One region of the Shewanella sp. FJAT-51649 genome, then DNA from elsewhere that is predicted to be linked to it. Evidence: predicted binding sites of a transcription regulator. Region 1 holds the regulator's gene; the other holds the start of a gene.

Region 1 (7,525 bases):
TTTTGCCGTCTTGTATGCACTAGGACATTTCTGTGTGAATGGAGAGTACAGCATGGCAAAACAAGGTTTAGTGTTCGCAATCAGTTTAGGGGCGACATTGATGGCGGGAATGGCGCAAGGCGCAACAATGAGCTCTGAGGCAACTGCACCAATTGAACTCAGGGCCGCTGGCAGTTTAAAGGCGGCGATGAACGATATTATTGCCGCTTATCAAGCGAAATCCGACGCCAAAGTCGCGGCGCAGTATGCGCCTTCGGGCTTATTACTCAAGCGGATCCAAGAGGGTGAGCGAGTCGATATCTTCGCCTCGGCGAATATGAAACACCCGCAGGCCTTAGTCGATGCGGGAGCGGGTCAACAGGTGCAAATGTTTGCCCGTAACCAGCTCTGCGCCATTGCCCAGGCGGATGTGCCACTCACCAGTGCGAATTTATTAGATACCCTGCTCGCGCCGCAAACTAAAGTCGGAACGTCGACGCCAAAAGCCGATCCTGCGGGGGATTATGCTTGGGCCGTGTTTGCGAAAGCCGAGGCCTTAAAAGCCAATGCAAAAACCACATTAGAAACCAAAGCCTTGCAGCTAACGGGTGGGCCTGAGAGCGCTAAACCGCCGAAAGATCGTAATCCCTATGCTTGGGTGATGGAAAATAAGCAGGCGGACGTGTTCTTAACCTATTGCACCAATGCGGTGCTGGCACAAAAAGAAGTGCCAAGCCTCAAGATTGTCGATTTACCGCCTGAGCTAGCGGTTGGTGCCGACTATGGCCTATTGGTGTTAAAGGATGCCAATAATGCAGCTGCGCCTTTAGCCGAGTTTATTTTGTCTCCTGAGGGACAAGCGATTTTAACGGGTTATGGTTTTCAGCCGCCTAAAAAATAGTGCTAATTGACTTATTAAAATGGCGCCCTATGGCGCCATTTTTGTTGTTCGTTTTAGCAGGTTGAGTACTAGTGCATTAAATACAGGGTCGCTAATCCTAGGAAGGCAAATAGGCCAATGACATCGGTGACTGTGGTGAGCACCATGCCGCCCGCTAACGCAGGATCCACTTTTAAGCGCTTTAAGATCAGCGGAATACTGGCGCCAGCCAGTCCTGCGACCGTCATATTGATGAGCATTGCGCCGCCAATCAGGCTGGCAAGCGCCATATCATCTTTCCAAACTAATACCGCGATAAACACCAAAATCGACCACATGAGGCCGTTCAAAAAGCCAATGGCGAGTTCTTTGCCAATCAGCCAGCGGGCGTTACTCTGGCCAATATGACCCAAAGCAATCCCACGGATCACCAGAGCTAAGGTTTGATTACCCGCGACCCCGCCCATGCTAGGGACAATTGTCATTAAAATCGCAATCGTGGCGAATTGTTCGATTGTGCCTTCAAACATATTGCTGACAGAGGCTGCTAACAGGGCGGCAAACAGGTTAATTGTCAGCCAGAGTGAGCGGCGGAAAGTGCTCTTCACTACAGGGGCGAAGGTATCTTCATCGTCGTCCATCCCCGCCATCCCCATCATGGAGTGCTCGGCGTCTTCACGGATAACATCCACCACGTCATCGATGGTGATACGCCCGAGTAACTTGCCCTCACTATCGACCACGGGGGCGGATACCCAGTCATGGCGCTCGAACAGCTGCGCGACTTCACTGTCGGACATGCCCACGGGAATGCTCTCGATATCGGTATCGATAATGCTGCTGATATGAGTATTGGGATCGCAGGTGAGCAGATCCGCAAGTTTGACCCCGCCAAGTACGCGATCGTGCTTATCCACCACGTATAAGGTGTCAGTGGTGTCGGGCAGATTGCCCCGTTGGCGCAAATAACGCAGTACCACATCGATATTCACATCGGGCCTTAAGGTCACAGTATCTGTGTTCATTAAGCTGCCCGCAGTTTCATCTGGGTAAGAAAGCGCCTGCTCCACCCGCTGGCGGTTTTGCAGACTCATTGATTGCAATACTTGCTTATAAACGGTATCCGGCAAGCTTCGCAGGATATAAGCGAGATCGTCCGTATCCATACTGGCGGTCGCCTTGGCAACCCGCTCAGGGCTCATGGCGCGGATCAGTGGATCTTTTAACTCTTCACTGAGTTCATCGAGAATATCCCCGAGCTGATCTTGATCGATAAGTTGCCACAACACTTGCCGCGCCTTAGGGGGCGAGGACTCTAAAATCAATGCGATATCCGACGCCGCCATGTTTTGCAGCATTTGCCTGACATGCACAAACATACCGCTATTGAGGGCATGGCTCAGTTGGTCGAGACGTTGTTCGACTTGTAAGCTGTCTGAGGCTTCTACAGGCATGTTTCCTCCAAGATGGCGACGGTGGATAGGGACGTTTGGCTGTTGAGGACTTAAGCCAAAGCGCAGCAGTGTATTGTAATTGAGCGCACGGGAGGGCGTCGAGTCACAAATGTGTTTTACTGGTATAAGGTGCTGAAATCAAAACCAAACAGGGTACTGAATAACGGTAGAGATCATCGAGATGAGATGTCGAGGCAATTAGCAGGCTTCGTCGAACTTAGCGTCAATAAGCGCGCAAATGGCATTGAGCGCTGGTTCGGCATCCGGGCCTTCGGCAATCAGGGTAATGGTTTTACCCATACCCGTTTCCAGCATGAGTAGCCCTAACACACTGGCGGCAGAGGCCTGTTTCTCACCTTGGATCAGCGTAATGCTGGCATCAAACTCTGAGGCCAACACCACGAGCTTAGTGGCGGCGCGGGCATGTAAGCCGAGTTTATTGCAGATGGTGACTTGGCGCTCAAGCTTTGGCATGGCTTAACTCTCGGTGGCGGGCATTCACTTTGTGTTTGCCGTTGCTAAAGCGTTTAGCCAGTTGCTCGGCCACGTAAACCGATCTGTGTTGACCGCCAGTACAGCCGATGGCGATGGTCAAATAGCTGCGGTTATTACGTTCTAAATGGGGCAACCAAGTTTCGAGTAAATTCTCGATTTGCCAGATGAACTTATTGACCAGTGGCTGGCGATTTAAAAACTCTGCCACAGGTTCATCTAAGCCAGTGAGGGGGCGCAGCTCGGGTTCCCAATGGGGATTGGGTAAAAAGCGCACATCGAACATAAAGTCGGCTTCGGTTGGCATACCATGCTTAAAACCGAAGGACTCGAAGTTGATCACCAGTTCCTTATCGACACTGCCAAGCAGGATTTGCCGTACTTGGTCGCTGAGTTCATAGATATTCAGATTCGAGGTATCTATGTAGTGATCCATCTGTTGCGACAGTGGCTCGAGCAATTTGCCTTCAAGCTTAATGGCTTCCTGCAGTGATACTCGGCTCTTAGATAAGGGATGTAAGCGCCGAGTCTCGCTGTAGCGCTTTAGCAGTACTTTATCGCTGGAATTTAAGAAGAAGCTGGTAAGTTCAGTGCCCTCTGGCAGGCTGGCGAGCTGTTTGACGAGTACCTTGTCTTGCTCCGGCAGGTTACGCACGTCAACGCTGATGGCGACGAGATCGTTACTGCCCTTGAGCTGTTCGAGTAAGCTGCCAATCAGCGGCAAAGGAAGATTATCGACACAATAGTAGCCGAGATCTTCAAGCACTCTTAGTGCGACCGATTTGCCTGAGCCTGAGCGCCCTGACACTATGACCAGTTTCATCCAGTGATTACCTGATAGAGTTCCGTTTCATCATGCGTCTTGCGCAATTGCTTCAATATTTGTTTGTCGCTGAGCTTTTCAGCCATGCAGGACAAAGTGCTTAAGTGCTGTTGACATTGGTCAGCAGGCACCAGCAGCGCAAATAAAATGTCGACAGGTTGTTTATCGATAGCATCAAAGGCTATCGGCTCCTCACATTTCACCAATATGGCTATGGGTTGTGTTATATCGGTTAATCGACCATGTGGAATGGCGATGCCGTTACCTATACCTGTGCTCCCCATCTTTTCGCGCGCCACTAGGCTTTCGAAGATCTCTTGAGATGAGAGGGTGGGGTACTGGGCAGCGGCTAAGTCGCTGATAAGTTCCAGTACCTTTTTCTTACTGCCCGGAGTGGCGCAGGTCGTGCATTCCGGCCGCAGTATGGTACGAAGTTCCATTGCTAGTGTTTTGTTAACTTCTCTTTGTGTTTAATAACCTGACGATCAAGCTTGTCGATCAGGACGTCTATGGCAGCATACATATCTGCATGCTCTGAAGTCGCGAAGACTTCACCACCGGTGAGGTTGATTCTCGCTTCGGCAATTTGTTGCATTTTCTCAACATTGAGCACAACGTGCACATTATTGATCTGTTCGAAATGACGTTCAAGTTTTGAAAACTTTTCCTCAACATAAGCCCGTAACGATTCAGTAATCTCGATATGGTGTCCACTCAGGTTTATTTGCATATAAACGTCCTCCGATTTCCACTTTAGGCTATAAACTTTTACGCTGATTGGAAGGGGGAATAAGCATCGCCTCTCGGTACTTCGCAATGGTTCTGCGCGCAACGTTAATTCCCTGTTCTGCCAGAAGTTGCGCCATCTTGCTATCGCTTAATGGTTTTTTCTGGTTTTCCGCTGCAACCAGTTTCTTAATGAAGGCTCTGATTGCCGTGGATGAGCACTCACCGCCATCATCAGTCCCGACGTGGCTTGAGAAGAAATATTTTAGTTCAAAAAGTCCCTTTGGGGTATGCATGTATTTTTGTGTGGTTACCCGTGAAATGGTGGACTCATGCATCTCTACCGCCTCGGCGATATCGTTTAGGACCATAGGTTTCATGGCTTCTTCACCGTATTCGAAGAAACCCTGTTGATATTGCACTATGCAGTTTGCCACCTTGAGCAGTGTTTCGTTACGGCTTTCAAGGCTTTTAATAAACCACTTGGCTTCTTGCAGATGCCCGCGGATAAATTGGCTATCGGCTTGGCTTTTAGTGCTGCGCGCCATGGCTGCATATTGCTGATTAACATTGATTTTTGGCATACAGTCTGGGTTTAACTCGACCACCCAGCGACCATTTTTCTTCGACACCGACACATCGGGGATGACATATTCTTCATCAACAGGGGTGATGAGTAAGCCGGGGCGAGGGTTTAAGGTTTGGATGAGGGCAATGCTCTCGCGCAGGTCATCTTCCTTAAGCTTGGTTTTACGCATCAACAACCTAAAGTCGCGGGCAGCGATCAGATCTAAATGATCTTTGATCAGCATGCGGGCGTTTTCGAGGTGTGGGGTATCCGGCGCAAAGTGGGAGAGTTGGATAAGCAGACATTCGCTTAAATCCCTTGCTGCGACACCGACGGGATCGAAGTGTTGAATGCGCTTGAGTACGGCTTCGACTTCATCCAGTTCTATCTCTGGATTGCCCATAGCTTCGAGGATATCTTCAGTACTTTGAGTGAGATAACCCTGATCGTCGATGGCATCAATAATCGCGGTGGCGATGGCTAAATCGGTTTCAGAGAAGGGCGTGAGGTTTTTTTGCCATTCTAAATGTTCGTACAGGCCTTCACTAGTTTCCCCTTGGAAGGGCATGTCATCTTCACGGCTCGCGCCTGAACCTGAGTTTGGCGATGCGGTAAAGACTTCATCCCAAGTGGTGTCCATGGGCAGTTCTTCGGGTAGGGATTCTTTGGTCAGCGACTCGGCAATGTCCACGGTGGAATTGTCTTGTTCCTGTGGCTGGGCCGTCGTTTCGCTAAAGTCGGTATCGGCGATATCTTGCTTACGTTCGGTAGGCGCATCGAATTGCTCCTCTTCCAGCTCGAGAAGAGGATTAGAGTCTAAGGCTTGCTGGATCTCTTGCTGCAGTTCCAATGACGACAATTGCAACAGACGAATGGCCTGTTGAAGTTGTGGCGTCATGGTTAACTGTTGACCCAGTTTGAGCTGGAGTGACGCTTTCATGTTACCGCTGATCCCTACGTTATTATTTTGAATTTAGGCCGCTTGTTATCATATTGATGGCGCTGATAAGCCAAAATTCAAGGCTAATTGGCTCTGTTTAAGTAACTATAGCCTGAATTGTTCACCTAAGTACACAGCCCTAACTTGCTGATTGTCTAAGATCTCTGCGGGAGTTCCTTCGGCAATCAGGTTTCCGTGACTGACAATGTAGGCATGTTCACAGACGTCCAATGTTTCGCGCACATTGTGGTCTGTGATCAGTACCCCAAGGCCTCGGCTCTTGAGTTGTTCGATGATTTTCTTGATATCGATAACCGAAATCGGGTCGACACCGGCGAAGGGTTCATCGAGCAGAATAAACTTAGGATTGGCCGCTAAGGCGCGGGCAATTTCGACGCGGCGACGTTCACCGCCCGATAACGACATGCCTTGGCTATCGCGAATATGGGTGATATGGAACTCTTCGAGTAGATGTTCCAGCTCTTCTTCGCGTTGGTCGCGATTGAGCTCTTTACGGGTTTGCAGTACCGCCATGATATTGTCGTGCACTGTCAGCTTGCGAAAGATACTGGCTTCCTGTGGCAGGTAACCAATGCCTTTGCGAGCGCGCAGGTGCATGGGATCGGCAGTTAAATCATCATCGTCGATAAATATATGGCCTTTATCACTTTTGACTAAGCCCACGACCATGTAAAAGGTGGTGGTTTTACCCGCGCCGTTTGGGCCGAGTAGGCCGACGACTTGACCCGTTTTGACCGTCAGGCTGACATCTTTCACAACCTGACGACTCTTATAACTCTTAGCGAGATTCTGTGCTTTTAAAGTGATTTGGGTCATTTAGAATCCTGTTTTTTCACAGGTTTGTCCGCAGGCTGATTCTTGAGTTCTTCCTGATAGTTGTCAGGTTGAATAATGGTAATCACGCGATCATCGCCGCTACCCGTGCTCTCAGCGATCAGTTTTTGCTGAATAATATCGTAACGGATGAGGTTACCCGTAACTTGGCTACCCGCTTGGTCTAGGGTCGCAGAGCCCGTCAAGGTCAGGGTGCGGGTCGCCATTTCGTAGCGAATTTCTTTGGCGCTCGCCGAAGCTGGGCGTCCATCGTCGAGAATTTGGCTGTAGGTCGCAGGGTTGCCCGTTGCCACTAAAATCTTGCTGTTTTCCCCTTCGGCAGAAAATGCACGTAGTTGATCTGCATGGATTTTAATCGAGCCTTGGGTGACTTCAACCGGACCGAAGAAAATGATCTGGTTGTTTTTAATGTCCGCAGTTTGGCTGACGGCTTTAATTTTCACTTCTTGCTGTAAGTCACCGACCTTGGCGAAGGCGCTTATGCTGGTGATTAGCATTAGGCCGGCAAGTAATATGTTATTTTGCTTCATAGGTTCCTACTACCTGACTGGTCAATTGCACTTCCTGCGCGTTAAGGTCGGCATAAAGGCCTTGCCCTTGAATATTAAAATCTTTCCCTGTGACGTAAATGATGCGGTCAGAGGTCATTATCATAGTGTTGAGATCGAGTTCTAAAAAACTGGTGGACAATGTCTGTATGGGTTCACCAGGGCTGATGGCATCGATAATAACATTATTTTCTAATACAACCTTGCCGGTATCTTTGTTGAGTCGACCTTGGTCGGCTCGGATCTGCCATTTTGCTTTA
Region 2 (7,525 bases), 150 kb from region 1:
CTGAGATTGCTCAACCCCTTAGTACGTGCACGAGATGGCCTAGAAGCATTAAGTATTTTGACCCACAGCGAAGCGATAAAAGGTTCCTACCTCATTTTGCTCGATCTTAATATGCCCAGAATGAATGGGTTTGAATTCCTTGAACATATTCGCTCCGACCCAACCCTGTCTTCCTCCGTGGTATTTATGCTCACGACTTCGAGTACCGATGAGGATCGGATGAAGGCTTATAGTCACCATGTCGCAGGCTATATGGTGAAAACGGATATTAAGGATGGTTTCAACAACATTTTCAATATGTTGGAAGGTTATTGGCGCATAGTGGAGCTTCCAACCGTATAGGGTGTGTATATGGATTTACTGCTGATCGATGATGATGAAGTCGATAGAACTGCGATTATTCGGGCACTGCGACAGTCCAAATTAGCCTTCAATGTGGTTGAAGCAAATTGTGCTTTCGATGGCCTTAACTTGGCTCTTGAAAGGCATTTCGACGGTATCTTATTGGATTATCTATTACCCGATGCCAATGGTTTAGAGGTGCTGATCAAACTCAATTCGATGACTCAAGACCAAACTGTGGTGGTGATGCTGAGTCGCTATGAGGATGAGAAACTGGCACAGCGTTGTATCGAGCTGGGCGCGCAGGATTTTCTGTTAAAAGATGAAGTCAATTCACGGATCTTAAGCCGTGCGATTCGTTACGCTAAACAACGTTCCTCCATGGCCTTAGCCCTAAGAAATAGCCATCAAAAACTCAAAGAGTTGGCTGAGCATGATTCTCTAACCAAATTAGTGAACCGCTACGGGTTTGAACTGTGTTTGAACCGCGCTATAGCAAGGGCAAAACGCAGCAATGACTTTCTCGCCGTTATTTTGCTAGATCTAGATGATTTTAAAGCAATTAACGATACTTTAGGTCATCAAACTGGCGATATCTTACTCGTCAAAGTCGCCTCGCGATTAAGCTCTGTGCTGCGAGATGGTGATGTGATCGCCCGCTTAGGTGGCGATGAGTTTGTGGTACTCGTGACCGACAATGACTACAAATATTTCCCTATGATAGTCGCCAATCGCCTGCTTAAGGCCTTTGAGGAGGTTTTCTGCCTGGGTGAAAACGATGTGATGATTGGCGCCAGTATCGGCGTGGCTTTTTATAATGAGGCCGCCTCTGATAGCTCTGAGTTGATGAAATGCGCCGATATTGCCATGTATCGCGCCAAAAAAATGGGGCGCAACCAAATTCAGTTTTATTCTGAGGCCTTAGATAAAGAAGTCCGTTACCGTAATCATATCGAGTCCAGCTTGCGCATGGCGCTCAAGCAGAATGAATTCAAGGTTTATTATCAGGCACAAGTAGATTCTCAAACCCATCAGGTGATAGGGATGGAGGCGTTAATCCGTTGGTTGCATCCGCAAGATGGTTTGATTGCACCGGATCAATTCCTATCCATTGCAGAGGAAATTGGTCTGATGGAAGAAATCGGTGATTGGGTGCTTATCGAAGCCTGTCGTCAGGCGCAGGAATGGCTCACGCGGCTAACCCCCGTTGGACATAGCTTTACCATTGCAGTGAATCTGTCGGCATCGCAAATTGGGCACATTGATCTATATGAAAAAATTGTTCATGCCCTCGAGGTGACGGGATTAGATGCGAAAGCGCTAGAGCTTGAGATTACCGAAAACAGCTTAATTGAAGAACCCCATGAACATGCCAAGGTACTCGATAGAATTGCGCAACTCGGAGTGCGATTTGCACTCGATGACTTCGGTACAGGCTTTTCATCCCTAGAGCATATAAAACTCTTTCCAATCAGTGTATTAAAAATTGATAAGAGCTTTATTGCCTCCTACGATAAGGATGACAAAGATACGCGGTTACTCGCGGCATTACTCAATTTTGCTTATGGTTTTAACGTGACATCGGTTGCCGAAGGCATTGAAACGGCTGAACAAGCCGAGTTTTGCACCGCACGAAATTGCAATGTGCTCCAAGGGTATTTATTTTCGCGGCCCTTAGAAGCGAGCGAATTTGAGGCCAAGTACATTACTCCACTACTTACAAAATAATGACCCTAAATTGTGAAGATTATCTTACGTTTGGCTAAGGCTGAGGTTTTCGTCTGGTGAGGAATATTTTCTTGCTTTACACTCAGTAATAGACAAATATCTGCGCCCCTTTCTGATGCCGTGTGCACAGAGCTTCAATCACAGTGTTTAATTTGGTCATTTGGCAATGAAAATAGGTATCTTATCCCAGTTCCCTGAGTTGTATTCCACCCGACGCCTAGTGGCGGCCTGCGAGAGCCGTGGTCATGAGGCTGTGGTTATTAATACCTTGAATTGCTACATGAATATCAACTCCATCAAGCCTAGCATTCATTACCAAGGCCAAGAGTTAACGGGGTTCGATGCCATTATCCCACGCATTCACGCCAGCGTGACCTTTTATGGCTGCGCGGTAGTGCGCCAGTTCGAAATGATGGGGGTATTTGCCGCCAACGACTCGATTTCAATCGCGCGTTCACGGGACAAGTTACGCGCGTTGCAATTGCTTTCCCGCAAAGGCATTGGCATGCCTATTACTGGATTTGCCAATAAACCCAATGATATTCCCGATTTAATTAACATGGTGGGCGGCGCGCCCTTAGTGATTAAGTTGCTGGAAGGCACACAAGGGATTGGCGTGGTATTGGCCGAAACTAAAACTGCTGCCGAGAGCGTGATCGAAGCCTTTTTAGGGCTGAAAGCCAATATCATGGTGCAGGAATATATTAAGGAATCCAACGGCAGCGACATTCGCTGTTTTGTGGTTGGCGATAAAGTGGTGGCTTCGATGAAGCGCCAAGGACCCGAAGGAGATTTTCGCTCTAACCTGCACTTAGGTGGCTGCGGTGAAAAAGTGAAAATCACCCCTGCGGAGCGCAAGATGGCGGTCGCCGCAGTGAAAGCCATGGGCTTAGTGGTGGCGGGGGTCGATATTTTACGCTCTAATCGTGGTCCCTTGATCCTTGAGGTGAACTCGGCGCCTGGTATCGAAGGGATTGAGCAGACCACAGGAATCTCGGTCACTGAACCCATCGTAGAGTACATTGAGAAAATGGTATCGGCGCGTAAATCGAATCGCGCCGTAATTGCCTAATAAAAAACGCCGAGATTATCGCGGCGTTTTTGTTTTACTAGCGCTTAAGTTAGTGCTTAATCTTATAAATCAAAGCCGTAGGAATAGCCTAAAACTACCTTGGCATCATCACCCTGCAGATCTGTATCTGACACCATAAATGACACGGTTCCCATACTGGTATCGGCACTCAGGGTAACGTTGTAATCTGCGTAGTTATCTTCGCCAAACCAAGATTCAACCACATCGCCGCTGGAGTAGCCGTAGTGCAAAGATAGGCTGAGTTTATCCGTCAGCGGGAAAGATGCCGTGGCCGCAAGGTAACTCATGTCCTTGTTATCTAATGGCTCGGCTGCGACATCATCACCCGCATTGATCACCTGTGAGTAACTGAGTTCAAACCATTTCCAGGTAATAGCGCCATGCAGTTCACCAAAATCGATGCTGCCTTCGGCATCGGGGTAAGCGTAGTAGAGGTAACCAATATCGTAGCTGAGGTCTTCGGTGATGTTGCCGCCGTAGCCTGCGTAGAGATCCAACTCATAGCTTGTATCGTCGCCAAAGTCGACATTCGATGCCCAAGTGCCAGCATAGAATCCGGAGTCATGGCTGTAGTCTATGCCTCCTTGGATAGCGACCGAATCATTGGTTTGAGTGACCCCGCGCCATAGATAGTTAGACGTGCCGCCAATATTGCCGGACACGGCCGCAAAGGCGTTGGTGGTTAGTAACAATCCCGTCGATAATGCCAAAACGCTGTACAGTGATTTTCTCATTCTCATCCCCTCGATTGACTTATTTATCGATTCACTCATGTCACCACCGAGCGGGTGACATTGGTGCATCATGGTTTTTTCTGATAAGGGAATTGCTAATCACATGCCATTATTTGAACATCATTAAAAACAAATGGTTATAAAATCATTGTTAATAAAATGTTTTAAAATGCTCGAAAATGGAGCGGTGTGCGCACTGTATTTGTGCAAAAAATCATCTTTCATGCTTTTCGCAGGGCAAAAAAACGCCCCACAAAGGAGGCGTTTTATAGAATGATGTCGAGCGAATTAGTTCACACTATCACGCAAGGTTTTACCCGCTTTAAACTTAGGCACAGTGGCTTCAGCGATCTGGATTTCTTTGCCTGTCTGTGGGTTACGGCCAGTACGAGCTGCGCGAGTCGTGGTTTCAAAAGAGCCAAATCCAACGATAGAGATCTTGTCACCGTTTTTCATTGATTCAGTAATAGCTGCTTCGAAAGATTTCAATGCACGTGCTGCTTCAGCTTTAGTGATATCGGCATTTTCTGCAATCTTGGCAATAAGTTCAGTTTTGTTCATCTTTATTGTCTCTTCTTTCCGTAGATTTATTAAGTCAGCGTGCCTAACATGCCACAAGGTTTAGCCGTTGGAAAGCCCTTTGCTGCGGGCTTGTGTCCTATAAGTAACAAAAATGCAGAATATTTGTCCCGTTCGTGACTTAGGTTTTATTCTTCGAGCAACTGATATAAGAGCTGCTTCACCAATTTGGGTTCGAAGGGTTTATCACACAGGGCATTGACGCCCGCCTGCGAGACGTTGCTCAAGTGAGCATCATTTGCCTCCGAAGACACCATGAGGATAGGCACATGGGATTGCTGGCTTTCATTACGGATAAATTGGGTGAGTGCCAGACCATCGACGCTGGGCATATTGTAATCGGTAATGATCAGGTCAAACATATTATTACGCATTAACTCAATGGCTTGAGCGCCATCTTCCGCTTCGGTGATCTGCTTGATCCCAAGGTTGCCAATAGTACGTTTAATCACATTGCGCGCCATGCGGCTGTCATCAACCACGAGCACACGCACGTCGTGTACATCGAAGTGACTCAGGTCGAGCTCATCATGGCTGAGTAAATCGATAGTTGCATTCAACGCCTTGCCTAAGTGTTCGGCATTAAAGGGCTTTGGCAGAATCGCGACCACGCCAGACTGACGAAAAATCTCTAATTGCTCACGGCGACATTCGCTCGAAACCAACATAAATTGAATGTCTTTGTATTCACTGTTGGTGCACAGGTAGCTTAAAAACTCGGTCGCGGTGCCATCTTCAAAATACATGGCGCTGGCGATGAGATCCGGTTTATGGCGGGCTATCAGTTCTTTCGCTTGAGCCAAATCAGCCGCATTTTGAATGCTGATAATGCCTTCTTGCTGTAAGCGCTTGATGATAATCCGGCGCTGGGTTTCCGATGGCTCAACAATGAGAATCGAGAGTTCGCTGGGCGATAAATGAGTCATAGTGGCTGGCTTTATCAGGTCTTTTAGGGAGCCGTTAACTTAGGCTATAAACAAGGGCTTAGCAATAAACAGGCTTATGCTTTTACCTTTGCGGTTAAATAATTATGGCTGACGCGGGAAAAGGCTATCCAATACTGCACAGATAACAGGGCGATGATGCTTAAGACTAAGGGCAACATAGGGATGTTGTGGCCTTCAACCACCACTTTGACGTCCTGCGGGGTAATTTGATAGGCGATAATCGCAGTAACCCCTAGTGCTGACAGGCCTAAGGTTTGTAATCCAATATAAATTTTCAGCACTAAGCTAGACCAAGGCGCCTGAGTGAGTATGCCAAACAAAACTGGCAAAACACCTAAGCTAAAGAGATCGAACGAACCTGTGGTAACGGCACGCAGTAGCGCGACTACGGCAAAGAGGGTGTAGAGGGCAATCAGTAGAATAAGGCGTTTAGGCATTGACTTGGGTTTATTGGTTATTTTAAGTGGAGCAAGTGTAGGAAAAGCCCTGAACTGAGTCCAGCATAACCGTATTATCATGTAGAATACGCCTTTGCTTGGGCATTCAATATTAGGTTAAGTGATGACAGAAGTAGAATTTTGGGACTTAGTGACCCGCAGTGAGCCAGCGCAATCCCAGGAATCTTTAGCGCAGGCATTAAAGCAAAAGTTGGCAGAGCTGAGTGACGACGAGTTAAAAGCCTTCGATAAATTGTTTGGCCAACAGATGCGCCGAAGCTACTTATGGTCGGTGTGGGGAGCGGCTTATATCATCACGGGCTGTGATTCCGATTATGCCTTTGCCGAATTTCGCGCGTTTCTGATCTCACTTGGGCAGGCCCGTTATGAGGCGGTGATTGCCAATCCCGACACTTTGGCGCAGTTACCAGCGTGGCCCGAGAAAGACGGCTACGCCTATCCTTTTATCGAAGATTACGACTTGATCGCGGGTCAACTATTTGAAGACAGAACGGGTAAGGAGTTGCCTTTTATGCCGTCGGGCAAGGCGACACCTGCGGGTAAAAAATTTAGCACTAAGCCCAAAGATTTAAAGCAGCAATATCCTGAGCTTAGTGCGCGTTTTCCGTTTTAATTTGGCTTACGAGCGTAAGCAGGCATTGCGGCTGATATCGAAGGTCATGCCGTAGCGAGGGCAAGTCTGGCGCATCAGTTGATGCTCTTGCTCCACTAATTCGCGGCTAAAGTCTTGGTCGAGCTGCTCAGTCATGCGCTCTTCTGCCTGCTGTTGTGACTGAGCCAGTTTATCAAAGTGCGATTTCACCACTTGCTGCTGCGCAGCGCTGAGGGTGGTGGCATGGCTAGGTAAACTGATGAGTGTGCCTAGGGTGAGCAGTGTCAGTAAGGCAAGCTTTGCCATCATAGGTTGTTGTAGCTTTGCGGTTGTTAGTTTCATAGATCACTCCAAATTTAAATTACCGATAATCGGTTAGTCTTTAAATCGTCGTTTGGCTTTCATCGTGCATCCATGACAAACAAAACCAAAGGTATTGCTGAGAAATTAAGCATACTGGAGGGATCTTGAACCTTGGCTGAACCGCTATCTTACTGCTCGTTTCGCATCTCTTGGCATTGAAAACCCTGTTTACGGGAATCGAAGCCGCACTTTAGACCACACTCCCAAGGCACATTATCGTAAAAGGAAGATTGTTCCTTGGCATAGTCACGACAGGCTTCATAACTGTCGAAATTATCCATTTTCTTATACTTCCCAGAATCATAACCATGGGTATAAATAAAGGATGACCAAGTTTCGGGGCGCGTGTCTTTCTCTCCCGAAGAGATAAACCAAATGGCGCTGGCAAAGCATGTAAAGAGGATTAATACAAACACAGGTACAACGGGGAATTTCATTTTTGAGTCGTGGTCATAAAAGATTGAGCGAAGGATAATACTTTTTTAAGTAAGATGCGCGTTAAATGATCACAAATTAATAACTTTGCACTCGTTTGGTGCGTTAAGATACAAAAAGATACGGATTGATAGCGGTTAGCTTAAATTATTTACTAATCTATACAAAAGCTTACTTCGTCTATGCTGTTATAAATACGATTTTGCATTAAGCTGAAGTTCAGGTTAGATTTTGTACGGTATATGGCAGAAACA

What was found. Region 1 encodes sigma-54, which starts transcription at its own class of promoters, with help from an activator protein. Its sites were predicted from a motif close to GTTGGCACGNNNNTNGNNT; they were not measured.
Region 2: the regulator sigma-54 is predicted to act here: its motif matches at 3,990-4,008, upstream of K0H59_RS02760 (TorF family putative porin).

What each region holds. Positions count from the first base shown of each region.
Region 1 is NZ_CP080411.1:769,630-777,154, forward strand. It holds gene K0H59_RS03365 (molybdate ABC transporter substrate-binding protein) at 53-880, shown strand; gene mgtE (magnesium transporter) at 949-2,313, opposite strand; gene K0H59_RS03375 (HPr family phosphocarrier protein) at 2,512-2,787, opposite strand; gene rapZ (RNase adapter RapZ) at 2,774-3,628, opposite strand; gene ptsN (PTS IIA-like nitrogen regulatory protein PtsN) at 3,625-4,068, opposite strand; gene hpf (ribosome hibernation promoting factor) at 4,071-4,358, opposite strand; gene K0H59_RS03395 (RNA polymerase factor sigma-54) at 4,387-5,862, opposite strand; gene lptB (LPS export ABC transporter ATP-binding protein) at 5,968-6,699, opposite strand; gene lptA (lipopolysaccharide transport periplasmic protein LptA) at 6,696-7,247, opposite strand; gene lptC (LPS export ABC transporter periplasmic protein LptC) at 7,234-7,525, opposite strand, start outside.
Region 2 is NZ_CP080411.1:622,789-630,313, forward strand. It holds gene K0H59_RS02745 (response regulator) at 1-342, shown strand, start outside; gene K0H59_RS02750 (bifunctional diguanylate cyclase/phosphodiesterase) at 352-2,070, shown strand; gene rimK (30S ribosomal protein S6--L-glutamate ligase) at 2,237-3,142, shown strand; gene K0H59_RS02760 (TorF family putative porin) at 3,205-3,897, opposite strand; gene K0H59_RS02765 (HU family DNA-binding protein) at 4,186-4,458, opposite strand; gene K0H59_RS02770 (response regulator) at 4,605-5,402, opposite strand; gene K0H59_RS02775 (hypothetical protein) at 5,477-5,860, opposite strand; gene K0H59_RS02780 (DUF4240 domain-containing protein) at 5,985-6,494, shown strand; gene K0H59_RS02785 (hypothetical protein) at 6,501-6,815, opposite strand; gene K0H59_RS02790 (hypothetical protein) at 6,965-7,273, opposite strand.